One region of the Streptomyces sp. NPDC053560 genome, then DNA from elsewhere that is predicted to be linked to it. Evidence: riboswitches for the same ligand, from Rfam matches in the RefSeq annotation. Region 1 holds a riboswitch; each other region holds the start of a gene.
The links. Region 1 has a riboswitch for thiamine pyrophosphate ahead of thiO (glycine oxidase ThiO). Riboswitches for the same ligand answer to the same signal wherever they lie in the genome.
Positions count from the first base shown of each region.

Region 1 (7,420 bases):
TAGTACTGGTCGTCGTAGCCCCCGCCGTACTGCGGAGGGACCTGGCCGCCGTGGCCGTACGGGTCGTGCCCGCCGTAGGGGTCGGAGGCGCCGCCGTAGGGGTCCTGCTGCGCGTACGGGTCGGCGTAGCCACCGTGGCCGTCGCCGTAGCCGCCGTAGGGGGCGTCGTAGCCGTCGTGGGCTGCGGCGGGCTCGTAGTAGCCGCCGTACGGGTCGTGCTGCGGGTGGCCGGGCCGGGCATCGGTGCTGTAGATGCCGTACTGGCCGGTCTCGTCGGGCATCGGCTCCGGGGCGTAGACCGGCGTGACCCCGGTGGCGTCGGCGTACGGATCGGCGTAGCCGCCCGGGTGGGCGTCGTAGGCGTCCGCGTACGGCGCTGCCGCGTCGGGGGCGTGGCCCGCGGGACCGTCGTACCCGCCCGGCATCCCGTCGGCATCATCGCCGTGGCCCGCCGCGTTCTCCTGCGGGCCGTCGTAGCCGTCGGCCGGGTCCGGGCCGGTCTGCGGCGCGGAGGCGTCCGGGGCGGTGCCGGCCGCGGCCGGGGAGCCGCCGCGCCGGCGGCGGCCGACCTTCGGTCTCCCCGCGGCCAGCGCCCAGCCCATCGTGAAGCCGCGGCGGAAGGAGAGCGTGACGTAGGTCTGGCCCACCGCGAAGGCCGCGGCGCCGATCGCGATGACCACGATCGACGGCAGCACCACGCCGATGACGACGCCGAGGAAGCCGGTGAAGGCGAGCAGCCGCCAGCGCAGCCGGGCCTTGTACTGGAGCAGTACCTCGCTCAGCAGCCAGAGCGCCACGATGCCGAACGCGATGTAGAGGATCGTCCAGCCCATGTACGCCCCTGTTTCCGCCGCTGCGGGCACGTGGTCAGGTCTGCTGGTGCAGACCCAGATTCTCGTAGATTTCCAGCGTCGCCGTGGAGTGGTTCAGGGTAATGAAGTGCAACCCGGGAACGTCCTCGGCGGTCAAGCGTGCACACAGCTCCGTGGCGTACTCGATGCCAATGGAGCGTACAGCCGCCGGATCGTCCTTGACCGCAAGGATGCGATCCGCCAGCTCCGGCGGGAATGCCGCATTGCTGAGCTGGGCGAACCGCTCGATCTGCCGGACGTTCGTGACGGGCATGATCTCCGGGATGATCGGCGTTTCGCAACCGGCGGCGGCCACCCGGTCACGAAGGCGCAGATAGTCCTCTGCGTTGAAGAACATCTGGGTGATCGCGAAGTCGGCGCCCGCTCGGCACTTGTCCACGAAGTGCCGGATGTCGGTGTCCCAGTCGGTGGAGCGCGGGTGCATCTCGGGGAAGGCCGCGACGCCGACGCAGAAGTCGCCGGACTCCTTGATCAGCCGGACCAGCTCGGCGGCGTACTCGATGCCCTCGGGGTGGCGCACCCACTCACCCATCGGGTCGCCGGGCGGGTCGCCGCGCAGCGCGAGCATGTTGCGGATCCCGGCACCGGCGTACTGGCCGATGATGTTCCGCAGGTCGGCGAGGGAGTGATTGACCGCCGTCAGGTGCGCGACCGGGGTGAGGGTGGTGTCCGTGGCGATCCGCTCGGTCGCGCGGACGGTGCCCTCACGGGAGGTGCCGCCGGCGCCGTACGTCACGGACACGAAGGTCGGCGCGACGGCCTCGATCCGGCGAATGGCCTTCCACAGAGTCCGCTCGCCCTTCTCGGTCTTGGGGGCGGCGAACTCGAACGAATAGGACCGCTTGCCCGAAGCGAGCAGTTCACGCACCGTACGCGCGCGGTCAGTCCTGGTGGAAGGGGTACCTAGGGCCATACCGGCAGGTTAACCACCGGCCTGGCAGGCCCCCAACCACGCCTGGCGGAATGCCCAGGTTTGCCGGGCTCCTGTTCACCAGTCGGACACTTCACGTCAGACCACTGCTCACCGCCCCGGGGTTCGTGACGCTCCGTATGCGCGCGGCGTCACTCCGGGTGCGCGTCGCGCTCAGGCGTCGTACGCGCGGATCCGCTTCGCCAGCGCGGCCGTGGCGGCGCCGGGGTCCTCCGCCTCGGTGATCGCGCGCACCACCACGACGCGGCGGGCGCCTGCGGCCAGCACCTCGTCCAGATTGTCCGCGTCGATGCCGCCGATGGCGAACCAGGGGCGGGCGGGGCTCTGCGCGGCGGTGTAGCGCACGAGGTCCAGGCCGGGGGCGTGCCGCCCGGGCTTGGTGGGGGTGGGCCAGCAGGGGCCCGTGCAGAAGTAGTCCACGCCCGGCGCGGTCAGGGCGGCGTCGACCTCCGCCTCCGCGTGCGTGGAACGGCCTATGAGCACGTCGTCGCCGAGGACGGCGCGGGCCGCCGGGACCGGCAGGTCGCCCTGGCCGAGGTGGAGCACGTCGGAGCCGATGGCGTGCGCGACGTCCGCGCGGTCGTTGACCGCGAGCAGCTTGCCGTGCCGCTTGCAGGCGTCGGCGAAGACCTCCAGGTGGGTCAGCTCCTCGCCGGCCTCCATGCCCTTGTCGCGCAGCTGCACGATGTCCACGCCCGAGGAGAGCACGGCGTCCAGGAACTCCGGCAGATCGCCCTGCTCCTTGCGTGCCCCCGTGCAGAGGTACAGCCGGGCGTCGGACAGGGCCTGTCGTGCGGTGCTCATCGGGTGCTCCCCCAGTCCGGGCGTACGGACCGGATCTGCCGGTCCGTACGCCCTGCGGTTACGGCGGTGATGACGGGTGTGTCAGACGGCGAGCGCCTGCGCCCGGCGCTTCACCTCCGTGCCGCGATTCTCGCGCAGCGCCTGCGCCGGCGTCCCCGGCAGGGTCTCATCGGCGGTGAACAGCCACTCCAGCATCTCCTCGTCGGTGAAGCCGTCGTCCCTGAGGAGCGTCAGCGTCCCCACCAGGCCCTTGACGACCTTTCCGTCCTTGATGAACTCGGCCGGCACATGGAGGGCCCTGTTCTCACCGCGGCGCACCGCGATCAGCTGGCCCTCCTTGACCAGCTGCCGGACCCGCGTCACCTCGACGCCGAACTCCTCGGCGATGTCGGGAAGCGTGAGCCAGGCGGAAACCAGTCCATCGATCTTTGCGTCAATCTCGGTCACACCCCAAGCGTGCCATCCCCCACTGACAGTCGGTAGCCGGGCATCGCCATCAGTGCACACCACCGGCCACACCAGGGGTCGGACCGCCCCTCAGAGCCCGGACAGCGCAGCCGACTTCAGCGGCACCGAGGCGTCGGCGGCGCGTGCCCGGTCCAACCGGGCGCCGCGCTCGATGAGTTTGCGGCCCTGCGCCAGATCGCGCGGCCGGCCCACCGCCAGCAGCGCCACCAGCGCGCCCTCCCGCAGCCACAGCGCCGTCCACGCCGCGCTCTCCGGGTCACCGCGCCAGATCAGCTCGTCGGCGACCGGGCTGTACCCGGCGCACTGCACGAAGCGGCCGAACTGCTCCGACCAGAAGTAGGGCACGGGGTCGTACACCGTGCCCTCCGCCTCGCACCGGGCGATGTTCGTGGCGACCGTGCGCGGCCCCTGAAGGGCGTTGTCCCAGTGGTGCACGAGGAGGCGGCGCCCGTAGCGCGCGGACGGGAAGGAGGCGCAGTCGCCGACCGCGTACACATCGGGCAGCGAGGTGCGCAGCCGCTCGTCGGCCCGTACGGAGCGGTCCTCGCACAACTCGACGCCCGAGCCGGCCAGCCAGTCCGTGGCGCACCGCGAGCCGATGCCGATCACCACGGCGTCCGCGGGCAGCGACGTGCCGTCCGCGAGCACGACGGCGCCCTCCTTCACCGCGGCGACCCGGGTGCCCGTACGGAGGACGGCGCCCGCGTCGGCGTACCAGCGGGCCATGTGCGCTGCGACCTCCTCGGGCAGCGCGCCTGCCAGCGGGCGGTCGGCCGCCTCGACGACGGTGACCGCGCAGCCGGCCTCACGGGCGGCGGTGGCGAACTCCGCGCCGATCCAGCCGGCGCCGACCACCACGACGCGCTGCTGCGCCGAGAGCACCGGGCGCAGCCGCTCGGCGTCGTCCAGGGTGCGCAGCACGTGGACGCCCGGGACGTCCTCGCTCCCGGGGAGGGTGATCGCCTCGGCCCCCGTGGCAATGACCAGGCGGTCGTACGGAACGGGGCCGGTGTCCGTCAGCACCTCGTGGGCGTCGGCGGCGAGTCCGGTGACGCGCCGCCCGAGCTCCAGGTCGATGCCGAGGGAGGCGAAGTCGACGTCGAAGGCCGAACCGTCCGCCTTGCCCAGCAGCACCGCCTTGGAGAGCGGCGGCCGGTCGTAGGGCGGGTGGGGTTCGGCGCCGAGCAGGGTGATCGTGCCGCGCCAGCCCTGTTCGCGCAGGGCAACGGCGGTCTGCACGCCCGCCATCCCCGCGCCGACGATGACGACGCGGCGCGAGCGGTCGGGGGTCCGCGAGTACTTGCTCTGCTGGCTCACTCGATCACTCTAGGACGCGGTCCTTCGACTGGCTCAGCACCGCGCGACGAGATCTCTGACACAGGGTCACGGTCCGGCCGCGCAGAGCACCCTTACGACGCGTCGGGCACGCGTACTACTCTGACGGCACTTGTACTCGCGGGAGCCCGGACGCACCGGGCTGAGAGGGAGGCTGCGGCGGCCTCCGACCGTACGAACCTGATCCGGGTCATGCCGGCGAAGGGAGGGGCTGGACACTCATGCATCCACCTGCAGGTATGTCGCCGGGGACGGCTTCCGGGCACCCCGACGTGGTGATCGTCGGGGGCGGTCTGGCGGGGCTCGTGACGGCCTGGCGCGCCGCCCAGCGGGGGCTGCGCACGACGGTCGTGGATCCGGCGCCGGGCGGCGGTGCGGCACGCGTCGCGGCCGGCATGCTGGCCGCCGTCACCGAGCTGCATTACGGCGAAGAAACGCTCCTTGGGCTGAATCTCGACTCTGCCGCGCGCTACCCGGTGTTCGCCGCCGAGCTGGCCGAGGCGAGCGGCCAGGAGCTGGGGTACCGGCGGTGCGGCACGCTCGCCGTGGCCCTGGACGCCGACGACCGCGCCCACCTGCGCGAGCTGCACGCGCTGCAGCGCCGCTGCGGCCTGGACTCGGAGTGGCTGACCGGCCGCGAGTGCCGGAAGCTCGAACCGATGCTCGCGCCGGGCGTGCGTGGCGGACTCCGGGTGGACGGTGACCACCAGATCGACCCGAGGCGGCTCGCGACGGCCCTGCTGACGGCCTGCGAGCGGGCCGGGGTGGCGTTCGTGCGGGACCGGGCCGGACAGCTGTCCGTCGCCGACGGCCGGGCCACGGGCGTCGAGCTGGCGGACGGCACGGCGCTGCCGGCGGGGCAGGTCGTGCTGGCGGCCGGCAGCTTCAGCGGGCTGCTGGCCGGGGTGCCGGAGCACGTGCGGCCGCCGGTGCGGCCGGTCAAGGGCCAGGTGCTGCGGCTGAAGATCCCCGCCGCGTACGGTCCGTTCCTGTCCCGCACCGTGCGTGCCGTCGTACGCGGCGGCCCGCTCTATCTGGTGCCGCGCGAGAACGGCGACATGGTCGTCGGCGCCACCAGTGAGGAGCTGGGCTGGGACACCACGGTGACCGCGGGCGGCGTCTACGAGCTGCTGCGCGACGCGCACGAGCTGGTGCCGGGCATCACGGAGCTGCCCCTGGTCGAGACGATCGCCGGGCTGCGTCCGGGCTCGCCCGACAACGCGCCGCTCCTCGGGCCCAGCGCGCTGCCCGGCCTGCTGATGGCCACCGGCCACTTCCGCAACGGTGTGCTGCTCACCCCGGCCACCGGCGACGTCATGGCCCACGCGCTGACCACCGGCGAGCTGCCCGAGGAGGCGCGCCCCTTCACGCCGCTGCGCTTCGGGCCCGCGATCGCCTCTTCCCCCTCTTCGTCGGCGCGCCCCGCACTTCAGGAGCAGACCTCATGACCCTCCAGCAGGCACCCGAAGCCGCCTCCGGACCGGCGCCCGTGACCGTCTCCGTGAACGGCGAGCCCCGCGAGATCCCTGCGGGGCTGCCGCTCGACCGGCTCGTGGCAACGCTGACCACCGCCGCCAGCGGGGTCGCCGCGGCCGTCAACGAGGAGGTCGTGCCGCGCGGCCAGTGGCCGGCGACCCCGCTCGGCGCCGGGGACCGCGTCGAGGTGCTCACCGCGGTACAGGGAGGCTGATCCGTACAGATGACCGAAACGCACACCCTCGAAGAGACGGCCGCCCCCGAGGCGGCGAACGACGCGGCCCCCGAAGCGGACCCGCTGGTCATCGCCGGTACGGCCTTCCGCTCCCGGCTGATCATGGGGACCGGCGGCGCGCCGAGCCTGGACATCATGGAGCGCTCACTGCTCGCCTCGGGCACCGAGCTGACCACCGTGGCGATGCGCAGGCTGGACCCGACGGTGCAGGGTTCGGTGCTCTCCGTGCTGAACAGGCACGGCATCCGGACACTGCCGAACACCGCGGGCTGCTACACCGCCGGCGAGGCCGTGCTCACCGCCCGGCTGGCCCGCGAGGCGCTCGGCACGGACTGGGTGAAGCTGGAGGTCGTCGCCGACGAGCGGACCCTGCTGCCGGACCCGGTGGAGCTGCTGGACGCAGCCGAGACGCTGGTCGACGACGGGTTCACCGTCCTGCCGTACACCAACGACGACCCGGTGCTGGCGCGGAAGCTGGAGGACGTGGGGTGCGCGGCGATCATGCCGCTGGGCTCCCCCATCGGCTCCGGGCTCGGCATCCGCAACCCGCACAACTTCCAGCTGATCACCGAGCGGGCCGGGGTGCCGGTCGTCCTCGACGCCGGTGCGGGCACCGCCTCGGACGCCGCGCAGGCCATGGAGCTGGGCTGCGCCGCGGTGATGCTGGCCTCGGCGGTGACCAGGGCGCAGGAGCCGGTCCTGATGGCGCACGCCATGCGGCACGCGGTCGAGGCGGGCCGGCTGGCGTACCGGGCGGGCCGGATCCCGCGCCGCCACTTCGCCGAGGCGTCCTCGCCGACCGCGGGCCTGGCCGAGCTGGACCCGGAGCGGCCCGCCTTCTGAGCGATCTGCGCCAGGGGCGTGAGGCGGGTGGACGGCTGCTCGTAGACTCGTCTGCCGTGGACACCACCCTTCAGGACCCCCTGGTCGGACAGCTGCTCGACGGCCGTTACCGCGTAGAGGCGCGGATCGCCGCCGGCGGGATGGCGACGGTCTACCGCGCCGTCGACACCCGGCTGGACCGGGTGCTCGCCCTGAAGGTGATGCACCCGTCCCTGGTGGCGGACGCCTCCTTCGTCGAGCGCTTCATCCGGGAGGCGAAGTCGGTCGCCCGGCTGTCGCACCCGAACGTGGTCGGCGTGTTCGACCAGGGCACGGACGGTTCGTACGTGTACCTCGCGATGGAGTACGTCGCGGGGTGCACCCTGCGGGACGTGCTGCGCGAGCGCGGCGCCCTGCAGCCGCGCGCCGCGCTGGACATCCTGGAGCCGATCCTGGCGGCGCTGGGCTCCGCGCACC
Region 1 covers NZ_JBITXI010000004.1:341,294-348,713, forward strand. The annotation lists gene ACIGQF_RS11295 (hypothetical protein) at 1-833, opposite strand, end outside; gene metF (methylenetetrahydrofolate reductase [NAD(P)H]) at 868-1,785, opposite strand; gene thiE (thiamine phosphate synthase) at 1,957-2,607, opposite strand; gene ACIGQF_RS11310 (Rv2175c family DNA-binding protein) at 2,689-3,054, opposite strand; gene ACIGQF_RS11315 (NAD(P)/FAD-dependent oxidoreductase) at 3,145-4,323, opposite strand; TPP riboswitch at 4,521-4,634, shown strand; gene thiO (glycine oxidase ThiO) at 4,632-5,858, shown strand; gene thiS (sulfur carrier protein ThiS) at 5,855-6,100, shown strand; gene ACIGQF_RS11330 (thiazole synthase) at 6,110-6,964, shown strand; gene pknB (Stk1 family PASTA domain-containing Ser/Thr kinase) at 7,021-7,420, shown strand, end outside.

Region 2 (7,420 bases), on a different contig from region 1:
GGCGCGCCGGTGGGCCCCGAGGCGCTGCTCGGCCGCGACCCGCTCCCGTACGCCGCGGTCGGCGTGCTGCTCGCCGCGGTCCCCGTGGTGGCCGGCGTCGCGACCGCCGTCGTGCTCCGCCCGGGCCGGAACGAGCCGTCCGCACCGTGCGCCGACGACCCGCCCCGTACCGCCGGCGCCACCCCCGCCGGACTCCCCTGGGGCATCGCGCTCACCGCTGCCGGGCTCGCCCTGGAGGTCTACGCCGCGGGCCACACCGGCCCCGGCGCCCGGCTGCTGCGGCTGCCCGGCGGGCTGGTCACCGGCGAGGCGGGCGTGGTGACCGGCTGGCTGCTGTCGGCCGCCGGCCTGGTGCTGGCCGCGCCCGGACTGGTCCACCTCATCGGGCGCGTCCTGGGCATGGGCCGCAGCGGCGCGGTGCGGCTGCTGGCCGGCCGGGTGCTCCAGGAGGAGTCCCGCCGGGTGGGCCGCCCGCTCGGCGTCCTGATGGCGGCCGTGTCCGGCGGCTACGCCGGGTACGTCGTGTACGGCCCCGGCGCGTTCGCCCTGCACGGCCACGACGGCCGCGCCTCCTTCGGGCCGCTCACCGCGCTCGGCACGGGCCTGGTGCTCGTCTGCACGGCGCTGTGCGTCCTGATCACCGTGGCGGAGTCCCGCACCGCCCGCTCCGCCACGACCGAGGCCCTGCGCCGCATCGGCACCCCCGCCGGGCTGCTCCGCCGCGCCGCGGCGCTCCGCGCGTCCGTCCTCGTCGTCGTCCTCGCGGCGGTCACGGGCGGCGTCGCCCACCTGGCAGCGGGGCCGCTGGGGGGCTGAGGCTGCGGGGGGGGGCTGCTCGCTCCGGGGGCTGCTCGGGGCCGTCGGCGGCTTTCGGCTTTACGCGAGGGGCGGGCGTGCGGGCCCTCGGAGGGGCTCAGTCCTCCGCCGGCAGTACCACCACGTCGCTCGCCGTGAACGCCGCGCCCACCCGCGCGCCCACTTCCGGCGCCGACGCGAGGGGGCAGGCCGCGTCCAGTTCGGGGCCGGCCGCCGGGCGCAGGCGCAGCGCGACGTGCGTACCGCGGAAGGTGCGCGCCGCGACGGTGCAGGGCAGGCCCTCGTGGGGCGGCACCAGGCGGACGCCGGCCGGGCGGACGAGGAGGCGGCAGGCGCCCTCCCCCCTACTGTCCGGGACCGGCACCTTCCCCCAGGCCGTGTCGGCGGCCTCGCCGGTGACCGTGGCCGGTACGACGTTGTCGAAGCCGAGGAAGCGCGCGACGAACCCGTCGGCGGGGCGCTGCCACACCTCCAGCGGCGTCCCGGCCTGCGCGATCCGCCCGTCCCGCATGATCACGACCCGGTCGGCGAGCGCGAAGGCCTCGCCCTGGTCGTGCGTGACCGCCAGCACGGTCGTCCCCAGCTCCCCGAAGAGCCGACGCAGTTCGACCACGAGGCGTTCGCGCAGGCCGCGGTCGAGCTGCCCGAGCGGCTCGTCCAGCATGAGCAGCCGGGGTCCGGGGGCCAGCGCTCTGGCCAGCGCGACGCGCTGCTGCTCGCCGCCGGAGAGCGAGCCGACGGCGCGGCGCCCGGCGCCGGGAAGGCCCACCAGATCGAGGAGTTCGGCGACCTTGCGTTCCCGCTCGGCCCGCGCCGTGCCCCGCATCCGCAGCCCGAAGGCGACATTGCCCGCCACGTCGCGCTGCGGGAAGAGCTGGTGGTCCTGGAACATCAGCCCGACGCCGCGCTGGTGGGTCGGTACGGTACGCAGGTCCCGACCGTCCAGTACGACCTCTCCCGCGTCGGCCTGCTGCAGCCCGGCGATCACCCGCAGCAGGGTGGACTTGCCGCTGCCACTGGGACCGAGGACGCAGACCGTCTCGTGCTCGGCGACGTCCAGCCCCACCGTGTCCAGCGCGGTGTGCGCCCCGAAGCGCACGGTGAGGCCGCCGAGCCGCAGCAACGGCGCCCCGGACGGGGCGTGCTCGGCGGGCGCGGCGTGCTCGGCGGACGCGGCGTGCTCGGCGGACGCGGCGGAACCCTCCGCCGGGTTTTCGGTCACCTAGAACTCTCCCGTCCGGTCGGTGCGTATCCGCTCCAGCACCAGCAGGGCCGCCGCGCACACCACCATCAGAATCGTCGACAGGGCCATCGCCTGCCCGTAGTTGAGCTCCCCCGCGCGCCCCAGCAGCCGGGCCACGGCCACCGGCAGGGTGGGCCGGTCCGGGCTCGCGATGAACACCGTCGCGCCGAACTCGCCGAGCGACACGGCGAAGGCGAAGCCGGCCGCGATGAGCAGCGCCCGCCGCACCAGCGGCAGGTCCACCTCGCGCCACACCTGCCAGGGCGCGGCCCCCAGCACCGCGGCGGCCTCCCGCAGCCGCCCGTCCACCGCGCGCAGCACCGGCAGCATGGTCCGTACGACGAAGGGCACGCCCACGAGAGCCTGCGCGAGCGGCACCAGCCACCATGAGGCGCGCAGGTCGAGCGGCGGCTCGTCCAGCGAGATCAGGAAGCCGAAGCCGACGGTCACGGCGGAGACGCCGAGCGGCAGCATGAGCAGCGCGTCGAAGCCGCGGACGAGCCGGCCGCCGCCCCGCCGTGCCAGCGCCGCCGCGGCCAGGCCGCCGACGGCGACGGCGATCGCGGTCGCGGCCACCCCGTACGCCAGCGAGTTCCACAGGGCCGTCAGCGGCGGCACGGTGAACGTCGAGTCGGCGCCGGCCGCGGCCTGCAGCGCCCGGTAGAAGGCCAGGCCGTGGCCGTCGGGTCCGGCGAAGGACCGCTCGACCAGTACGGCCAGCGGCAGCACCAGCAGGACGACGATCACCGCGAGCGTGCTCCACAGCAGCGCCCACTGCCCGGCCCCGCGCGGCCGGCGCGCCGTGCGCGCCGCGTCCACGAGCCTCAGCGCGCTCTCGCGGCGCCGGGCCGTCCACGCGTGCAGCCCGAGAAGGGCGAGGACCGCGGCGAACTGCAGCAGGGTGAGCACCGCTGCGGTCGGCAGGTCCAGGAAGTCGGCGGTCTGCCGGTAGATCTCCACTTCGAGGGTGGCGTAGCGCGGCCCCCCGAGGATCTGCACGATGCCGAACGAGGTGAAGGTGAAGAGGAAGACCATCAGCGCAGCGGCGGCCACGGCGGGCGCGAGCGCGGGCAGGGTCACCTGCCGCCAGGCCGCGAACCGCCCGGCGCCCAGCACCCGCGCTGCCTCTTCCTGCCGCGGGTCCAGCGCTCCCCAGAGCCCGCCGACGGTCCGTACGACGACCGCGTAGTTGAAGAAGACGTGCGCGAGCAGGATCGCCCAGACCGAGGTGTCCAGCCGTACGCCCCAGAGGTCGTCCAGGAGCCCGCCGCGGCCGACGAGCGCGAGGAAGGCGGAGCCGACGACGACGGTGGGCAGCACGAACGGCACGGTGACGACCGCCCGCAGCAGCCTCTTTCCGGGGAACTCGAAGCGTGCGAACACGTACGCGCCGGGGAGCGCGATCAGCAGCGTGAGTGCCGTGGAAGCCGCCGCCTGCCAGACGGTGAACCACAGCACGTGCAGCAGGTCGGGGTCGCCGAGCACGTCCGCCGCCCGCCCCCACTGCCAGCTGCCGCCCTCCCGCAGCCCCCGCCCGACGATCGTGACGACGGGGTAGGCGAAGAAGAGGACGAAGAAGGCGGCCGGCAGCGCCATCAGCGCGAGCCGGGCCGCCGCGGCACGACGGTCCGTGGCACGGGCGGCCGGCGCACCGGCCGCTTCACCCTCCCCCGCCGTCACTTCGCTTTCTCCCGGCGTCACTTCGGGTTCCCCCTCCGTCACTTCAGGACGAGCGACGACCACTGCTTGATCCACTGTTCGCGGTTCTTGCTGATCTCGTCGGGCGCCACCGTCTTCGGGTCGTCGATCTTCTGCCCGTACCCGGTGAACAGTTCGGGCACCTTCGCACCCTCGACGGCCGGGTTCACGAACATCTGCAGCGGCATGTCCTCCTGGAACTCCTTGCTGATCAGGAAGTCCAGCAGCGCCTTGCCGCCCTTCTCGTTCGCCGCGCCCTTCAGCAGTCCGGCGAACTCGATCTGCCGGAAGCAGGTACCGGTGGCGACGCCGGTCGGCGCCTCCTTCGGGGCCGGCTTCTTGTCCATCACCTCGGCCGGCGGGCTGGAGGCGTACGAGACGACCAGCGGCTTGTCGCCCTTGCCGCCACCGCCCCCGGATCCGGAGAACCGCTCGTAGTACGCCTGTTCCCAGCCGTCGACGGCCTCGACGCCGTTGGCCTTGAGCTTCTTCCAGTAGTCCTGCCAGCCGGCCTTGCCGTACTCCGCGACGGTCCCGAGCTGGAAGGCCAGCCCCGGCGACGACGTGGCCGGGTTCTCGGTGACCAGCAGCCCCTTGTACTCGGGCTTGAGGAGGTCGTCGAAGGTCTTCGGCGGCGCGATCCGGTGCTTCTTGAAGTACGCCTTGTCGTAGTTCACGCAGGTGTCGCCGTAGTCGACGGGCGTCACGCGGTGCTGCGCCCTGTCCAGCTGCAGCTTCTCCGGCACCCCGGCCAGCCCCTTGGCCTTGTACGGCGTGAACAGCCCCTCGTCCAGCCCGCGCGAGAGCAGCGTGTTGTCGATGCCGAAGAAGACATCGCCCTGCGGGTTGCCCTTGGTCAGCACCGCCTGATTGACGGCCTTCCCGGCGTCCCCGCCCTTGACCATCTGCACCTTGTAGCCGCTGCGCCGCTCGAACTCGGCCAGCACGGACTTCGAGACGGCGAAGGAGTCGTGCGAGACGAGCTTGACGGTCTTGCTGTCGGCCGACCCGCCGCCGGACGTACCGCAGCCGGCCAGCGCCGTACCGCCCACCGCGACGGCGACGGCCGCCGCCACGGCGTTCCTGATGGTGCTCACTGGTTCATTCCTCCTGGCTGGCCAGGAAGAGACGCGGCCCCGCCCCCGGCGTCCGGTGGACCGGAGCCGCGGGCGGGGCGCAACAGCATGAGGAGACCGAACTTCCTACCCGGAATGACCCGGGCGAGGTTCAAGGGTCTGCGGCAGCGGCATCGGCTTCACTGCTCGCACTCTCAGCGCTGTGGCGCTCCCCTGTCGGATGGTGTGCGTTATGGGTGATGTACGAACGTTCGACGCCACGGTACCAGCGCGCCGCCGCCCTTCCGAGGGCCCACGTGCTGCCCTCGGTGCCCTCAGCGCCCTGATCTCGGGGTTCTCAGCACTCCGCCCGGAGCGCCCCTTGGTTCGTCAGAGCTGGCCCGTCAGCGCTCCGAGGCCGCGAGCTGGCCGCACGCGCCGTCGATCTCCTGCCCACGGGTGTCGCGCACCGTCACCGGCACGCCGTGCGCCGCGATCGCCTCGACGAACGCCTTCTCGTCCTCGGGCCGGGAGGCGGTCCACTTCGAGCCGGGGGTGGGGTTCAGCGGAATCAGGTTCACATGCACCCGCTTCCCCTTGAGCAGCCGCCCGAGCAGGTCACCCCGCCACGCCTGGTCATTGATGTCCCGGATCAGTGCGTACTCGATCGAGATACGGCGCCCGGACTTCTCCGCGTACGTCCACGCCGCGTCCAGCACCTCACGCACCTTCCAGCGCGTGTTCACCGGCACGAGCGTGTCCCGCAGCTCGTCGTCCGGCGCGTGCAGCGAGACCGCCAGCCGGCACTTGAAGCCCTCGTCGGCGAAGCGCAGCATCGCCGGCACCAGCCCCACCGTGGACACGGTGATCCCCCGCTGCGACAGCCCCAGCCCGTCCGGCTCGGGGTCGGTCAGCCGCCGGATGGCCCCCGTCACCCGGTTGTAGTTGGCGAGCGGCTCGCCCATGCCCATAAAAACGATGTTCGACAGCCGCGCCGGCCCGCCAGGGATCTCCCCGTCCCGGAGCGCCCGCATCCCATCGACGATCTGATGAACGATCTCGGCCGTCGAGAGGTTCCGGTCCAGCCCCGCCTGCCCCGTCGCGCAGAACGGGCAGTTCATGCCGCACCCGGCCTGCGAGGAGATGCACATCGTGACGCGGTCCGGGTACCGCATCAGCACCGACTCGACCAGCGTCCCGTCGAAGAGCTTCCACAGCGTCTTCCGGGTCTGGTCGTCGTCGCACGAGATGTGCCGCACCACACTCATCAGCTCCGGCAGCATCTCGGCCGCGAGCTTCTCCCGCGCGGCGGCCGGGATGTCTGTCCACTGCTCCGGGTCGTGCGCGTACCGCGCGAAGTAGTGCTGCGAAAGCTGCTTGGCGCGGAACGGCTTCTCCCCGATCGCCGCCACGGCCTCCTTGCGCTCAGCAGGCGTGAGATCGGCAAGATGCCGCGGCGGCTTCTTGGCCCCCCGCGGCGCGACAAAAGTAAGTTCTCCAGGTGCAGGCATGGTCCATCCAGTGTGGCAGATCAACTAGCCCGACCCAGGTGAGAGCGGGGTGGGGGCCGTCACCCTCGGGCGTCACCTGTCGTCGTTGGCCGCCCTCGCACGGCCCAGGGACGGCCCAGGGCCGAAGGGCCATTTTTCGAAAACGCCCATCCGCCGTAGCGCTTCATATATAGAGTTAGCGGCATGGAGACACCTTTCCGTATCACGTCAGCGACGCTCGACGTGCTGGAGGCGTTCTTGGAAGCTCAGGATGAGCTTCATGGCTTCGCGGTGGCCCAGGCGGCAGGTAAGGCAACCGGAAGCGTTTATCCGATCTTGGCCCGCATGGAGCAGGCTGGTTGGCTAGAGAGTCACTGGGAGGCAGAGCACCCCACCCCTGGGCGACCTCGTCGCCGCTTCTACGAGCTGTCCCCGGAAGGGCTGTCGAACGCGCGACAGCTCCTCATTGAGAGGCGCGGCGGCCTTCCCGCTCCCGCCCCGAAGCGCCTAGGGAGGCCTGCTCTCGGGTTCCTGCGGCAACCGGGGTGTGCTCAGTGATCGAACTGGTCGTTTCCACATTGGTCAGCATGCTCGTGGCCGAGGGGACGGAGGTAGCGCCTTGGGCTGCTCGCAAGGTGGTCCGATGGGCCGCACATAGCCTCGGCGATCCGACCGCCGTCGAGCGTTACGAAGAAGAGTGGCTGGCGATCCTGGAAGAACGCCCCGGCAAGCTATTCAAGCTGATCACGGCCCTAGGGCTTCTCCTCCCGGCGCGGAGGCTGCGGAATCAACTACAGCGAGTCCCGCACTCTCGCGGGAACCCGCTGATCGCCTGGCGCTACTGCGGAGCAGTGCTCCGTACCGGTCACTGCTGCCGGCGGAAGTCCCTGCGCCCGTGGGGGCGGTGCCGCATCCACCGCATCTCGACTCAGCGACGCCTCGAAGCATCCGTCGGCTGACGGTCACAGCACTGGATCTACACCACAGCGGTCGGCCAACGATCTCGAAAACTGTCGTGGCGGCAACGCCACCGTGGGTTCAAATCCCACAGTCTCCGCACTTAGAGGGCCCCTGACCAGGGAATCTGGCCGGGGGCCTCCCTCTTTCTCGGCGCCTGT
Region 2 covers NZ_JBITXI010000006.1:450,959-458,378, reverse strand. The annotation lists gene ACIGQF_RS17490 (hypothetical protein) at 1-816, shown strand, start outside; gene ACIGQF_RS17485 (ABC transporter ATP-binding protein) at 914-1,939, opposite strand; gene ACIGQF_RS17480 (ABC transporter permease) at 2,039-3,655, opposite strand; gene ACIGQF_RS17475 (thiamine ABC transporter substrate binding subunit) at 3,778-4,854, opposite strand; TPP riboswitch at 4,939-5,058, opposite strand; gene rlmN (23S rRNA (adenine(2503)-C(2))-methyltransferase RlmN) at 5,217-6,323, opposite strand; gene ACIGQF_RS17465 (PadR family transcriptional regulator) at 6,507-6,860, shown strand.
Region 2: another riboswitch for thiamine pyrophosphate. It lies ahead of ACIGQF_RS17475 (thiamine ABC transporter substrate binding subunit); the one in region 1 lies ahead of thiO (glycine oxidase ThiO).

Region 3 (7,420 bases), on a different contig from region 1:
CCCGCAGGTGAGGGCGATCGACTGTCGTCCGTAACCGAAAAGGTACAGAGGATGGCAGAGTCGACCCTTATGACGCTGGCCTTCTCTATCAGTATCTGAAAAATTACTCCTTGTGATCTGTCGGCAACTGGTCGACGATGGCGTCAATAGCGGTCGGCGGATCATTACCGGCCACTTCGATCAAGTAGTGCGGGGCAGTGGTTGATGAGCCAGACAGTTCAGGCAGAAGTGATGATGAGCTTCATCGTCTCCGAGGAGCTCGCCTTCCGGATCCCGGTGGAGCTGGATTTCGACAGCGCCGATCCCTACGCCGTGCGCTTCACGTTCGATCTCCCCGGCGACACCCCGGTCACCTGGGCGTTCAGCCGGGAACTCCTCCTGGACGGCCTGAGCCGGCCGGCCGGCGAGGGAGACATCCACGTGGCGCCGGTTTCGGGCGCGCACCTCAGCGACGTCTTCGTCAGCCTTCAGGTGGGCGCCGAGCAGGCGCTCTTCCGCGTCGGCGCGGCGCCGATCGTCGCCTTCCTGGACCGTACGGACCGGCTGGTCCCGCTCGGCCAGGAGCAGGTCTGCGGCACGCTCGACGCGGAGCTGGACCGGATCCTCGCGAACGCCCGGCAAGCGGGCTGACCGCCGGTCCGGGCCGGTCAGCGCTTGCGGCGGCGGCCCCGGCCGCCGCGCCTGCTGCCCGGCTGCCCGGGGCCCGGGCCGGCTGCCCGGCCGGACTCCGTCTGCCGCCCGACCGCACCGGTGCGGTCCGCCGAGACCACCAGCACCGCCAGCAGCGTCGTCAGCGGTACGGACGCGACGAGCCCGATGCTGCCCACCAGTGTGCGGACGATCTCCTCGGCCACCACCTCGCTGGTGGCGACCGTACCGACACTGCTCCGCGCGATCGAGAACAGCAGCAGAAGCGGCAGGGCCGCGCCCGCGTACGCCAGCACCAGCGTGTTCACCACCGACGCGATGTGGTCCCGGCCGATGCGCATCGCCGCGCCGTAGATCCGCCGCCGGCTCGCCGTCGGGTCGGCGTCCCGCAGTTCCCACACGGCCGCCGTCTGGGTGACCGTCACATCGTCCAGCACGCCCAGTGAACCGATGATGATCCCCGCCAGCAGCAGACCGCGGATCTCGATGCCGGGGAAGAGGCTGTGCACGAGGCCCGTCTGGTCGTCGGTGTTGCCCGTCAGCTGTCCCCAGCCGATGAAGACCGACCCCAGCAGGCCGATCAGCAGCAGCGACGCGAGCGTGCCGAGCACCGCGACCGATGTCCGTGCGGTCAGCCCGTGGCACAGGTACAGCGCGATGAGCATGATCGCGCTGCCTCCGATCACCGCCACGAGCAACGGATTCGACCCTTGCAGGATGGCGGGCAGGATGAACACCGTGAGCACCGCGAAGCTCGCCGCCAGCGCAATCAGCGCCAGGATTCCGCGCAGTCGGCCGACGACCACCACCGCCAGGGCGAACACCGCTGCCAGTACCCACATCGGGAACGAGCGGTCCACGTCGGTCACGGAGTACTGAAGGTTCCGCGGCGCCTTGGGCGCGTACGCCACCACGACGCCCTGGCCCTCGGTGTAGCGGCGTGAGGCGTCCGGCGTCACCACGGTCTTGAAGCGGTGCCCGGTGTCCTTGCCGCTGGTGACCTCGATGGTCGCCTGCTCACAGCTCTGCGCCTGCTGCTGCCCACCGCCGGACGGGCCCGACGGCTGCTGTTGCTGTTGCATCTGTTGCTGCTGCTGGGCGTTGACGTCCGCGCAGTTCACCTTCGTCAGGCGGACGACACGCGCGGTCTGGGTCTCCTGGTCGAAACCCACCCCGGACGGCTTGTGCGAGGGCGCGCCGCCGGGCCACAGGGCGATCAGCCCCACGCCCACTGCCAGGGCGAACGGGATCAGTACAGCGGCGATGACCTTGCGCAGGTGCCGGGACACGGGGGCCGCGGGGCCGTGGCCGTGTCCATGGCTGTGGCCGTGTCCTTGCGGGGCCCCGGACGCGGGGGAATGGCCGTGCGGCTGGTGCTCGGGCTCGTTGGAGGTCACCGCCCGATCATCCAACAACTCACCGGGCCCCCTGTTCACCACGCGGCATCGGCCGCTACCGTGGTGGCACCTTTGCAATCGCGGGAGCTCGGAGCACCGGGCTGAGAGGGCGCTGATCTCCGTCCCAGCGAGGTTTCACGTGAAACCTCAGCAGACGGAAACCGCTGCGTCGACCGCCGAACCTGTTACCGGGTAATGCCGGCGTAGGGAGTGGGTCTTCAATGACTCTGCAGGATGCACGCACGCCCTCTGTGTCCGATGAACGGGCGAAGCCCGCGGGCGATGCCACCGACGAGGCTGCCGAGACGCAGCAGATCGGCTGGCACAAGGGCTACATCTCCGGTTCGCGCCCCGACCTGCGGGTGCCGGTCCGGAGGGTGCACCTCACCAATGGCGAGCACGTGACGCTCTACGACACGTCAGGGCCGTACACCGACCCCCAGATCGAAACCGACGTCCGCCGTGGCCTCGCGCCGCTGCGGGAGAATTGGATCATCGCCCGCGGCGACACCGAGGAGTACGCGGGCCGGCCGATGCGTCCGGAGGACGACGGCCTCAAGCACACCTCGCCGCGCGGCGGCCTGAAGAACCTCGACGCGGTCTTCCCCGGCCGGCCCCGGCAGCCACGCCGGGCCCGCGACGGCGCCGTCTCGCAGCTCGCGTACGCGCAGCGCGGCGAGATCACCGCGGAGATGGAGTACGTCGCGGTCCGCGAGAACTGCACGCCCGAGTTCGTACGGGACGAAATCGCGGCGGGCCGCGCGGTGTTGCCGGCCAACGTCAACCACCCGGAGATCGAGCCGATGATCATCGGCAAGAACTTCCTGGTGAAGGTCAACGCCAACATCGGCAACTCCGCGGTGACCTCCTCCATCGAGGAGGAGGTGGAGAAGATGACCTGGGCGACCCGCTGGGGCGCCGACACGGTCATGGACCTCTCCACAGGACGCAACATCCACACCACCCGCGAGTGGGTGCTGCGCAACTCCCCCGTCCCGATCGGCACCGTCCCCCTCTACCAGGCACTGGAGAAGGTCGACGGCAAAGCCGAGGACCTGACCTGGGAGATCTACAAGGACACCGTCATCGAGCAGGCCGAACAGGGCGTCGACTACATGACGGTCCATGCCGGCGTGCTGCTGCGGTACGTACCGCTCACCGCCCGCCGCAAGACCGGCATCGTCTCCCGCGGCGGTTCGATCATGGCGGCCTGGTGCCTGGCGCACCACAAGGAGTCGTTCCTCTACGAGAACTTCGAAGAGCTCTGCGACATCCTCTCGTCGTACGACGTGACGTTCTCCCTCGGCGACGGGCTGCGCCCCGGTTCCATCGCGGACGCCAACGACGAGGCGCAGTTCGCCGAGCTGAAGACGCTCGGTGAGCTGAACACGATCGCCAAGGCACACGGCGTGCAGACCATGATCGAGGGCCCGGGACACGTCCCGATGCACAAGATCAAGGAGAACATCGACCTCCAGCAGGAGATCTGCGAGGAGGCGCCGTTCTACACGCTCGGCCCGCTGACCACCGACATCGCGCCCGCGTACGACCACATCACCTCCGGTATCGGCGCCGCGATGATCGCTTGGTGGGGCACGGCGATGCTCTGCTACGTCACGCCCAAGGAGCACCTGGGCCTGCCCGATCGCGACGACGTGAAGACCGGTGTCATCACGTACAAGATCGCGGCACACGCGGCCGACCTGGCGAAGGGCCACCCGGGCGCCCAGGAGTGGGACGACGCCCTCTCCGACGCGCGCTTCGAGTTCCGCTGGGAGGACCAGTTCAACCTGGCCCTCGATCCGGACACCGCCCGCGCGTTCCACGACGAGACGCTCCCCGCCGAGCCGGCCAAGACCGCGCACTTCTGCTCCATGTGCGGCCCGAAGTTCTGCTCGATGAAGATCTCCCAGGACATCCGCCGCGAACACGGCGGTGACCTGGCGATCGACCCCGAAGCGGGCATGGCCGAGAAGTCCAAGGAGTTCGCGGCAGCGGGCAACCGGGTGTACCTGCCGATCGCGGAGTGACCTGAGCGCGGACACCGCGCACCGCCCGTCCGCCGAGGGGCCCCGGCACGTGCCGGGGCCCCTCGGCGCCGTTCTGCCACAGCCGTCGGGTGGCGCGGCAGCACCCGCGCCGTCGGAGCCCGCCGTGGCTCACTCCGGCTGGTGGTCCGGGCCGCCGTAGTCCGGGCTGGTGAAGTCGGGGCTGGTGAAGCGGGGGCGGACGGCGGCGCGGTGATCGCCCTCCGGGCCGGAGAAGCGCGGATGGGTGTAGCCGAGCGGCGGCATGCGGCCGACGTCCGAGGTGCGGTGGACGACGAAGCGGCCGGCGGCTTCGGGCGCCGCGGGCGACGAGGGCGCGGGCGGATTTCTGTCGGTGTCGCCGTCGGCGGGCTCGCCGGCCGGCGAGCCGGGGGCGGCCGTGTCGCCGGGACCGGCCGCCGGGGCCGTACCGGGCGCACGGTCGGCGGCGCCGGCCGGGGCGGCCGGCGTGCCCGGCGGCGGGCTCGCGGGCTTCTCCGCGGAGGAGCCGGGGTGCGGGCCCGGCGGCGCTTCCGGTGCCGTCAGGGCCTCCAGGAGGAACGGACGCAGGCCGCGTTCGAGGAGGGCCTCGCGCCACTTCTCCCGGGCGCGGTCGACCTCCTGGGCGAGCTCGCTCGGGCGGGAGGCGCGCAGGGACGTGGAGCCGTTCCGGACCGCGGTGACGAGCAGGCCCCCCATCGCGATGAGGATCGTCGCCGCGGTCAGGCCGGCGAACGCCCAGCCGACGCTGATCAGCGGCTGCGCCAGCGCCTCGTCGGGGCTGACGGTGTGCAGGGCGTAGCCGATGAGGAGGAAGAGGACCGCGGCGATGCCCGCCAGGACGGGCGCGAGGACCGTGACCATCGCGGCCAGCCCGGCACCCGTGGCCTCGGCGGCCTCGCCCATCGCGGCGAGGTTGACGCCGGCGCCGCCCGCGCCGTTCCCACCGCCCTCGCCCGCTTCGGTACCGGCCGTGGCCGGGCGCGCGGATGCGGGCGAGCGCAACTCCGCGCGCAGCGAGACGTAATGCTGGTATTCGGCCGTCGCGCACGCGGCGATGGCGGTCGTGGCGCTGAGCGCCATGGTGCGCAGCTGCTCAGTGTTGAGGCGCATGCCCGTCGCGGCGAGATCCGGGCGGTCGGCCGCGGCGCGCAGAGCCTCGTCGAGGGCCCGCCGGAATTCCTCGCGGTCCTCGTTCAGCAGGTGCGGAGCGCTGTTCATGTGCATCCCCCGATGCTCCGTAGGGCCGTACGGGCCGGTATGAACCGGGCAGTTGGCGGGAAACGGAGGAGAGCCTGCTACGGATAGACCGATGGTAGAGCGCGCCCTGTCCGGCGTGACAGAGGATTTCGGAAATTCGCTCCGCCCGTGACAAGCCTTCCCCGGCCGCCCCCCGGCCCGTCTACTGTGGCCACGCTCAGCCCCCGCCCGGCCGGTTACCGGCCTGCGGTACCCATGCCCCGATACGAGTCAGGCAGTCAGGGGGAGCTGAACGACCAGCAGCTTTCCGGCCATCGTGACGCCGCCGTCCATGGCGACCGCGAGCCCGTCGGCGTACACGTGCGGCTCCTCGACGGCGACGCCCTCGCCCTCGCCGTCCTCGGTGCCCACCTCGCCGAGGAGGTACGGGATGGGGCTGTGCCCGTGGACGATGCGCTCGCCGCCGTACGTGCCGATCAGCTCCAGCACGGCCTGCGGGCCGGACTCGTCGCGGAACGCGAACCGCTTGGTCAGTTTGCGGAAGAGGTCCCAGACCTCGTTGGCGTCGCTGCGGGTGAGCACGTCGTGGACGGCGTCGTTGACCGCCTCGATGGAGTCGCCGTAGTCGAGGTACGCGGTGGTGTCGGAGTGCACCAGGAGGTGCCCGTCCTCCTGCGTCATGGCGTCCAGCCGGGCCATCCACTGCAGGTGGTGGTCCTGGAGGCGGTCCATGTCGGTCTTCTGGCCGCCGTTGAGCAGCCAGGCGGCCTGGAAGGAGGCGGTGCCGGCGCCGGACAGCACGGGGGTGTCGCCGAACCGCTTGGCGCCGAGCAGCAGCAGTTCGTGGTTGCCCATGAGGGCCTTGCAGTAGCCGCCGGCCGCCGCGGCCTCGGCGGACAGCTGCATGACCAGGTCGATCACGCCGATGCCGTCCGGGCCGCGGTCGGTGAAGTCGCCGAGGAACCACAGCCGGGCGTTGCCCGCCGCCCAGTGGCCCTCGGTGTCGATCAGGCCCTCGGCGAACAGCGCGGCACGCAGCTCGTCGTAGTAGCCGTGCACGTCACCGACGACGTACAGCGGGCCGCCCGCCTCGCCCTCGCCGACCTGCTGGAGGTGGAGGGCGGGGTGGTCGACCAGGGTGTCGGTGTACGTGACGGGGGTGCCGTCCGGCCCGACCACGGGGAGGTCCCGCTCGGTGGGGGTGTAGTCGGCGGGCAGCTGGTCCGGCGGCGTCGGGGCCTGTGCGCCGGTGCCGTAGGTGAGGCGGGCGTACGGCCGCGCCCTGGTGCGCACGCGGACCTCGGGGTCGAGACGCTCCTGAGGTGCTGCCTGCCCGTCCTGGGGAGCCGGTACGGGCTGCGGCGGGACGTACCCGTCCTGAGGGGCCTGGCGGGGGTGCGGCACGTACCCGTCGTGCGGGGCGTACTGCTCCGGCGGCGCGGACCCGTCCTGCGGGGCGTACGCGTCCTGGGGGGCGTACGCCTCCTGCGCGGGGCCGTTCGGTGCGGCCCCCGGTGTTCCAGGAGGAACGGGCGCAGGAGGTTGTGCCGCCATGGTCCGCACCATGGGTCCCAGACCGGCCCCCTGAGTCATCGACCCCTCCACCGTCGCGCCGCCGTGCACCTCGCGGACCTTGCCTGGTCGACGGCGGTCCGTGGTGTCGTGCGCCCATCATAGGAACGCCGCTCGCGGCTTGTGACGCACCAGGGGGTGGTCAATCGTTCTGAGCCCGGCGTTCGCTGCTGTTTTCTCCCGGCTTCGCCCTGTTTTTCCCCTCGCGGCCGTGGCCGTCCGGCGGAATGCTCAGTCGCCGGACGGGCCGCGCGGTGGGCTGACCGTCGTACGTGGGGACCTCCGTTGGGACGAGGTGCGCACGATCAGGTCGGTCGGTATCACCTGCTCGACGGGTCGCCCGCTGTCGAGCCCTTCGATGGCGTCGATGAGGAGCTGGACGACGGCGGTACCGATGCGCCGGGGTTTGAGGGAGAGGGTCGTGATGGGCGGTTCGGTGCTGGCGTAGACGGTGGATTCGCTGCAGCACACGAGCAGGAGGTCGTCCGGGACCCGGAGACCGTAGCGGCGTGCGGCGGCGAGGAGGTCGGTGCCGTTCGGGTCGAAGAGGCCGTAGACCGCGTCCGGGCGGTCCGG
Region 3 covers NZ_JBITXI010000014.1:143,000-150,419, forward strand. The annotation lists gene ACIGQF_RS30500 (IclR family transcriptional regulator) at 1-99, shown strand, start outside; gene ACIGQF_RS30505 (SsgA family sporulation/cell division regulator) at 205-630, shown strand; gene ACIGQF_RS30510 (YibE/F family protein) at 648-2,045, opposite strand; TPP riboswitch at 2,116-2,272, shown strand; gene thiC (phosphomethylpyrimidine synthase ThiC) at 2,267-4,075, shown strand; gene ACIGQF_RS30520 (hypothetical protein) at 4,205-5,299, opposite strand; gene ACIGQF_RS30525 (metallophosphoesterase) at 5,543-6,826, opposite strand; gene ACIGQF_RS30530 (LacI family DNA-binding transcriptional regulator) at 7,076-7,420, opposite strand, start outside.
Region 3: another riboswitch for thiamine pyrophosphate. It lies ahead of thiC (phosphomethylpyrimidine synthase ThiC); the one in region 1 lies ahead of thiO (glycine oxidase ThiO).

Region 4 (7,420 bases), on a different contig from region 1:
CGACCTGGTGCACGGAGGCCGGCGGCGGCTTCCGGCGGGCGACGTTCCAGGCCGCGATCGACGCCGGGGCGCCCGTCCGCCCGGTGACGATCACCTACGCGCAGCACGGCGCGCCCAGCACCGTGGCCGCGTTCCTCGGCGAGGAGGACTTCGCCAGCTGCCTGCACAGAGTGATCGGCGCCGACGGCCTCACGGTGCGGGTGACCGCGCATCCCCGGCTGGAGCCCGCGGGAGACCGGCGTGCGCTGGCCGCCGAGGCGCACGCGGCGATCTGCGGCAGCCGGCCGCCGGTCCATGTCTGAGCTGTTCGACCAGTTCGCCGAGCTGGTCAAGACACAGCTGGGCTCGCCCTGGCTCTGGCTGATCGTGCTGCTCGTGGCCGGCCTGGACGCGCTGCTGCCGTTCATGCCGAGCGAGACGACCGTGGTGACGGTGGCCGTGCTGATCGGCCCCGACCTCCCGCAGCTCGCGCTGCTGGCCGTGGTCGCCGCGCTGGGCGCGCTGGGCGGCGACTGCCTCGGCCACGGCATCGGCCGCTGGGCCGGCCCGAAGGCGATCGGCCGGCTGCTCCGCGGCGAGAAGGGACGGCAACGGTACGCATGGGGGCGTGCCATGGTCGGGCGGCACGCCACGTCGCTGGTGGTCGCGGGCCGCTTCCTGCCCGGCGGGCGGGTGGCGTCCGCCCTGTCCACCGGCAGCCTGCGGTTCCCGTTCCGCCGTTTCGTGCTGCTGGACGCGGCCGGCGCCGCACTGTGGGCGGTCCTCAGCACGGCCATCGGGTACCTCGGCGGCGCGGCCTTCGCCGAGGACCCGGTGAAGGGACTGCTGCTCGCCTTCGCGCTGGCCCTGGTCATCGTCGGGCTGCTGGAGGCCGCCCGCCGGCTGGTCGCCCGACGCCGGGGCGCCGGCGGTCCCACGACCGTCGTCGCCGTCACTACCGCCGAGGGCGTCACCACCGCCGAGGGCACGCTCCCGGCGGACGGCCCGAAGGCGGTACGGGCGGACCGGCCGAGCTGAGGTGTGCGGTACGGGCGGGTGCGCGGGGGAGACTCCGCCCCGCCCGTCAGGCCGTACCGGCCCAGGCCTGCGCGTACGCGCGCGCCGCGGCCCGCGGCTCGGCGGCGGCGCAGATGCCCGAGACGACAGCGCCGCCCGCCGCGCCCGCGGCCCGCAGCAGCGGCATGTCCGCCACCGTCACCCCGCCGATCGCCACCGCCGGGAGAGGGGTGGGCAGCGCCAGCCGGCCGAAGCCCTCGACGCCCAGCTCCGGCGGCGCGTCCGCCTTGGTACGGGTCGCGTGCAGCGCGCCGATGCCGACGTAGTCGACCCGGGCCGGCTCCTTGGCGGCGGCCCGCAGTTCCTCCTCCGCCGCGGCGCTCAGCCCGATCACCGCGTCCGGCCCGACGAGCGAGCGGACGGCGGCCACCGGCAGGTCGGACTGGCCGACATGGACCCCGGTCACCCGTGCCCCGGCCGCACGCGCCGCGAGGAACACGTCCACCCGGTCGTTGACGAACAGCGCGACCCGCTCCGGCAGCACCGCGGCGATCCGCACCACCGTCTCCAGGAAGTCCCGTGCGGCGGTGTCCTTCTCGCGCACCTGCACGGCGGTGACGCCGCCCGCCACGGCCTCGGCGACCGTGCCCGGTACGTCCCGGCCGCACGCCGCGGCCTGTGCCGCGTCGGTGACCAGGTACACGGAGAGGTCCGGGTGTGTGCCCGGAGTGCCGTCCGGGGGAGTGCCGTTCACGCCCACGAGATCGCCGCCCGCTTGCCGAGCGTGTCCTCGTCCAGGCCGTACAGCGCGTCCAGGAAGGCGGCCGCGAAGCTGCCGGGTCCGGCGCTGCGCTCCGCCGCGACCTCGGCGGCCACGGTGTAGACCGCCACGGCGGCGGTCGCGGCGGCGAGCCGGTCGGCCTGCGCCGCGCCCTCCGGTGTGGTCGGCGGCGCGAACGCCGCGAGCACCGCGCCCAGCGCGCAGCCGCCGCCGGTCACCCGCGTCAGCAGCGGGTCCCCGTTGGCGACGCGTACGGCCCGCTCGCCGTCGGTGAGCAGGTCGACGGGGCCGGAGACCGCGACCACGGCACCCGTGGCGCGGGCCAGCTCACCCGCGGCGGCGGCCGCCGACTCGACCTCGTCGGTGGCGTCCACGCCGCGCCCGCCGCCGCCCGTTCCGGCGACCGCGATGATCTCCGAGGCGTTGCCGCGGATGACGGCCGGGCCCTGGGTGACGAGTTCGCGCGCCAGCGCGGTCCGCACGGGCAGCGAGCCGACCGCGACCGGGTCCAGCACCCAGGGCGTGCCCGCCGCTGCCGCTCCGGCGACCGCCTCGGTCATGGCCGCGCGCTGCTCGGCGTGCGGGGTGCCCACATTGACCAGGACCCCGGAGGCGGCGCCGGCGAACGGGCCGGCCTCCTCGGGGATGTCCACCATCGCCGGGGCCGCGCCCAGTGCGAGCAGGACGTTCGCCGTGAAGTTGGCGACCACCTGGTTGGTGAGGCACTGGACCAGTGGTGTTTCATGGCGTACGCGGTTGAGGGCCTGCCGGGTGAAGGCGAGCAGGTCGTCGGGCGGACGCGTCATAGGGGCATTCCTCCGTGACATCCCTTCGCTGGTGCGATCCAGATCAGGTTCGACGGGTGTGATCTCAGCCCTTGAGATGGGGCACCCCGTGTCTCGTGTGCCTCACCATGCTACCCGCACCACCCCGTTCCCGATCGGGAACCCCGACCTCTGGAATCCCCATGACCATCGAGAGGCCCGTCTTCGACGGGCGCATGCCCGCCGGCGCCGGTGACCTGTCCGTCGAGAAGCACGGCATCGGCCCGGTGCCGGAGAGCAACCGCTACGGCCGGCCCGGCCGTCTCTTCACCGTGTGGTTCGCGCCCAACCTGACCATGACCGGCGTGTTCACCGGCACCGTCGGCATCGGCCTCGGGCTCGACTTCTGGACGGCGTTCGCCGCGATGGCGCTCGGCACGCTGCTCGGCGCCGCCCCGTCCGCGTACCTCGGCACGTGGGGGAGTCTCACCGGAACCGGCCAACTCCCGCTCTCCCGGCTGGCGTTCGGCCGCGGTGTGGTGCTGCCCGGCGTCCTTCAGTGGCTGTCCTCCATCGCCTGGGACGCGCTGATCGGACTGTTCGGCGGGGACGCGCTGGCCCGGCTGGTGGGCTGGCCGTTCTGGCTGGGCGCGCTGACGGTGCTGCTGCTCCAGGGCGTCGTCGGCGTCCTCGGGTACGAGGCCATCCACCGCCTCCAGACCGTGATGACCTTCGTGCTGGGCGCGGCCTTCCTCGCCCTCAGCGTCAAGCTTCTCAACGGTGTTCCGCTGCCGTCGGCCGCCAGCGCGCACGGCGCCGACCGGGCCGGCGCGTTCTTGCTGACCACCACCGTCGCGCTGAGCCTGGCGATCTCCTGGGCGCCGTACGCCTCGGACTTCAGCCGCTACCTGCCGCGCTCGGCGTCCCGGCAGCGGATGTTCTGGTACGCGCTGTTCGGCATGGCCGCCGCGTACCTCTGGGTGCAGACGCTCGGCCTGTGGGCCGCGGGCCTGTTCACCGACCAGACGGCGGCGGGCGTGCACGAACTGCTCGGCGGCGGGGCGCTCGGCGCCTTCGGACTGCTGGCCATCGCCGCGTCCGCGGTGTGCAGCAACGCCATGAACGACTACAGCGGTTCCCTCGCTCTGCAGACGGCGGGCGTGCGCATTCCCCGGCCGCTCGCCGCGGCCGTCGCCGCCGTGCTCGGTTTCCTGCTCGTGCTGTGGATGCACGCCGCCGACACCACCGCCCGTTTCCAGAACGTGCTGCTCTTCGTCGGTTACTGGATTCCCGGCTTCATCGGCGTCGTCGTGGTCGACTGGCTCGCCCGCGCGAGGGAGCGTGGCGGCCGGCCCGTCGAGGTGCACGAGGAATTCGCCCGGCCGCGGCCGTGGTGGCCGGCGGCGCTCGCCTTCGCCGGTGCGTTCGCCGTCGCGGTGCCCTTCATGAACACCTCGCTGTACGTCGGCCCGGTCGCCGAGGCGCTGCACGGCGCGGACCTGGCGTACTACGTGGCCTTCGTCGTCTCCGTGGCGGTCTACGCGCCGCTTCGGCTGCGCCGCGACTGACCGCTTCCGGACACAACAAACCCCGGTCGCATTGGCGGCCGGGGTGGACTTCCGCGTATATTGGGAGATTCGCATGCCGAGAAATAATTCAGGCAGGGCGAAGCTAACTGGAGTCATCTTAACCAGGCGGGAGTCGAATTGTCAATCCAGGTGCCGGGCGGGGAATCGGGCGTGGGGCCGGACCGGGCCGCCGACGAGGAGATGCGCCGCGAGCAGGAATTCATCGACATGCTCTACGAGCGCCTCGGCGAGCTGCGGGCCGGCGCGGGCGCCGCTGTCCAGGGCGCCCTCGCGGTCGCCGACGCCGGCACGATGCAGGCGCGGCTGGAGCGTGACGTGACCGTCGCCGAGCAGGCCGGTGTGCTCGCCGCCCTCGACGCGGGCGAGCACGGCCTGTGCTTCGGCCGGCTCTCCTTCCGCGACGGCAGCGACCACCACATCGGCCGGATCGGCATCCGGCGCGACGACGCCGAGCACACGCCGCTGGTCATCGACTGGCGCGCCGACGTCGCGCGGCCCTTCTACCTCGCCACAGGCCACACCCCGATGGGGCTGCGCCGCCGGCGCCACATCTCCACCGAGGGCCGCCGCGTCACCGCCCTGCACGACGAGCTGATGGACCTCGCCGACACGGTGCGCACCGGCCACGAGGGCACCGACGCCGACACCGTGCTGCTCGCGGCGCTGGACGCGGCCCGCACCGGCCGCATGCACGACATCGTGCAGACCATCCAGGCCGAGCAGGACCGCATCATCCGCGCCCCGCACCGCGGCGTCATGGTCGTCGAGGGCGGCCCCGGCACCGGCAAGACCGTCGTCGCCCTGCACCGCGCCGCGTACCTGCTCTACGCCCACCGCGAAGTGCTCGCCCGGCGCGCGGTCCTCATCGTCGGCCCCAACCCGGCGTTCCTCGGCTACATCGGTGAGGTGCTGCCCGCGCTCGGCGAGACCGGCGTGCTGCTCGCCTCGCCCGGCGAACTCTTCCCCGGCGTCACCGCCACCGGCACCGACACGCCCCGGGCCGCCGCGGTCAAGGGCGGTTCCGCGATGGCCGACGCACTGGCCGCGTACGTACGCGACCGCCAGCGGCTGCCCGAGCCGGACACGATCGTCCCGCACGAGGACGGCGATCTGCTGCTGGACGCGGACATCGTCCTGGAGGCCCGCCACCAGGCGCGCGAGACCAGGCTGCCGCACAACCTCGCACGCGCGCACTTCGCCTTCCGCATCATCGACGCGCTGACCGCCCAGCTCGCCGACCGGCTCGGCGCCGACCCGTACGGCGGCCCCAACTTCCTCGGGCCCGACGACATCGCCCAGCTCGGCAAGGCCGTCGCGGCCAGCGCCGAGGTGCACGCCGTCATCGCCGACCTCTGGCCCGTCCTCACCCCGCAGCAGTTGGTCGCGGACTTCCTCGCCGACCCGGTGCACCTCCCCGAGGCCGACGCGGCCGCGATCCGGCGCTCCGGCGGTGAGTGGACCGCCGCCGACATCCCGCTGCTGGACGAGGCCGCCGAGCTGCTCGGTGACGACGACTCGGCCGCGCAGGCCGCCGCCGAGGCCGAGCGCCAGGAGCGCATCGCCTACGCACAGGGCGTGATCGACCTCGCGTACGCCTCACGCACGCACGAGTTCGAGGGCAAGGACGACGAGGATTCGGAGGTACTGGGCGTCCAGGACCTCATCGACGCCGAGTTGCTCGCCGACCGGCAGGAGGAGGCCGACCACCGCACCGCGGCCGAGCGCGCCGCCGCCGACCGCACCTGGGCCTTCGGCCACATCATCGTCGACGAGGCGCAGGAGCTGTCCGCCATGATGTGGCGGCTGCTGATGCGCCGCTGCCCGACCCGCTCGATGACACTGGTCGGCGACCCGGCGCAGACCGCCGAGCCCGGCAGCTGCGGCACGTGGGAGTCCATCCTCACGCCGTACGTCGGCGACCGCTGGGAGCACGTGCGCCTCGGCGTCAACTACCGCACCCCCGCCGAGATCATGGAGGTCGCGGCGGCGGCGCTCCGGGCGGCCTACGCCGGTACGCCGACGGCCGAGGCCTTCGAACCGCCGCGCTCGGTCCGCTCCACCGGCGTACCGCCCTGGTCCCACCGCACCGACGACCTGCCGCGCGCGGTCGCCGAGGCGGTCGCCCGGGAGACCGGCAGCGAGGGCCGCCTCGCGGTCATCGCCCAGCGCCACCACCATGAAGCGCTGCTGGCCGCCGTGCCCACCGCGTCGGCGGGCACGGCCCCCGACCTCACCAGCCCGGTCGTGCTGCTGGACCCGCGGCAGGCCAAGGGGCTGGAGTTCGACACGGTGCTCGTGGCGGAGCCCGCCGAGTTCGGCGTGAGCGACCTCTACGTCGCCCTCACCCGCGCCACGCAGCGGCTCGGCGTGGTCCACACGCGGCCGCTCCCGGCGGGGCTGGAGGGGCTGGCGGCGCACTGAGCACGGCGGCCGGCGGCAGTGCTGTCCCGGCCGTCGACAGCCGAACCCTCATCGCCCTACCCTGTGTTCGTCATTCCGGCCGTTGGCCGGAATGACGAACACAGTCGGCGCGGCGGAGGGTGGGTGAGCGGCATGGGACGACTGGTCCCTGCGGTGACCCGGGCACTGGACATACTCGAACTGTTCCTGGAGGCGGAGGGTCCGCAGTCGGCACCCGACGTGGTCCGGAAGCTGCAACTGCCGCGTACCACCGTGCACGAGCTGCTCACCACGCTGGCGGCCCGTTCCTACCTTGTTCCCGTACCCGACCAGCCGGGCCGCTACCGCCTCGGGGTCCGCGCGTACCAGCTCGGCAGCCGGTACGCGGAACAGCTCGACCTCGCGGCCGAGGGGCAGCGGGTGGCCCGCGAGGTGGCCGCCACCTGCGACGAGACGGTGCACGTCGCCATCCTGGAGGGCGCCGACGTCATCTACATCGCCAAGGTGGACTCCACGCACGCCGTCCGCATGGTCTCCGCCGCGGGCCGCCGGCTGCCCGCGCACTGCACGGCGGTGGGCAAGATGCTCCTCGCCTCGCTGCCGGACGCGGAGCTGGACGCCCGCATCGAGGGCCGCGAGCTGGTCGCCCTGACGCCCGGCAGCATCACCGACCCGGCCGCGCTGCGCGCCGAGCTGGCCGCCGTCCGGGACCGCGGCACCGCCACCGAGCACCGCGAGTCCAACCCGGACGTCTCCTGCGTCGCGGCCCCGGTGCGCGACAGCACCGGCCGCGTCGTCGCCGCGCTCTCCATCTCCGTCCCGATGATCCGCTGGACCGACTCCAGCGAGACCGACCTGGCGGAGCTGGCCACCAAGGGCGCCCGCGACCT
Region 4 covers NZ_JBITXI010000009.1:100,122-107,541, reverse strand. The annotation lists gene ACIGQF_RS22385 (lysophospholipid acyltransferase family protein) at 1-302, shown strand, start outside; gene ACIGQF_RS22380 (DedA family protein) at 295-1,017, shown strand; gene thiE (thiamine phosphate synthase) at 1,064-1,750, opposite strand; gene thiM (hydroxyethylthiazole kinase) at 1,747-2,583, opposite strand; TPP riboswitch at 2,587-2,682, opposite strand; gene ACIGQF_RS22365 (purine-cytosine permease family protein) at 2,745-4,109, shown strand; gene ACIGQF_RS22360 (HelD family protein) at 4,311-6,551, shown strand; gene ACIGQF_RS22355 (IclR family transcriptional regulator) at 6,684-7,420, shown strand, end outside.
Region 4: another riboswitch for thiamine pyrophosphate. It lies ahead of thiM (hydroxyethylthiazole kinase); the one in region 1 lies ahead of thiO (glycine oxidase ThiO).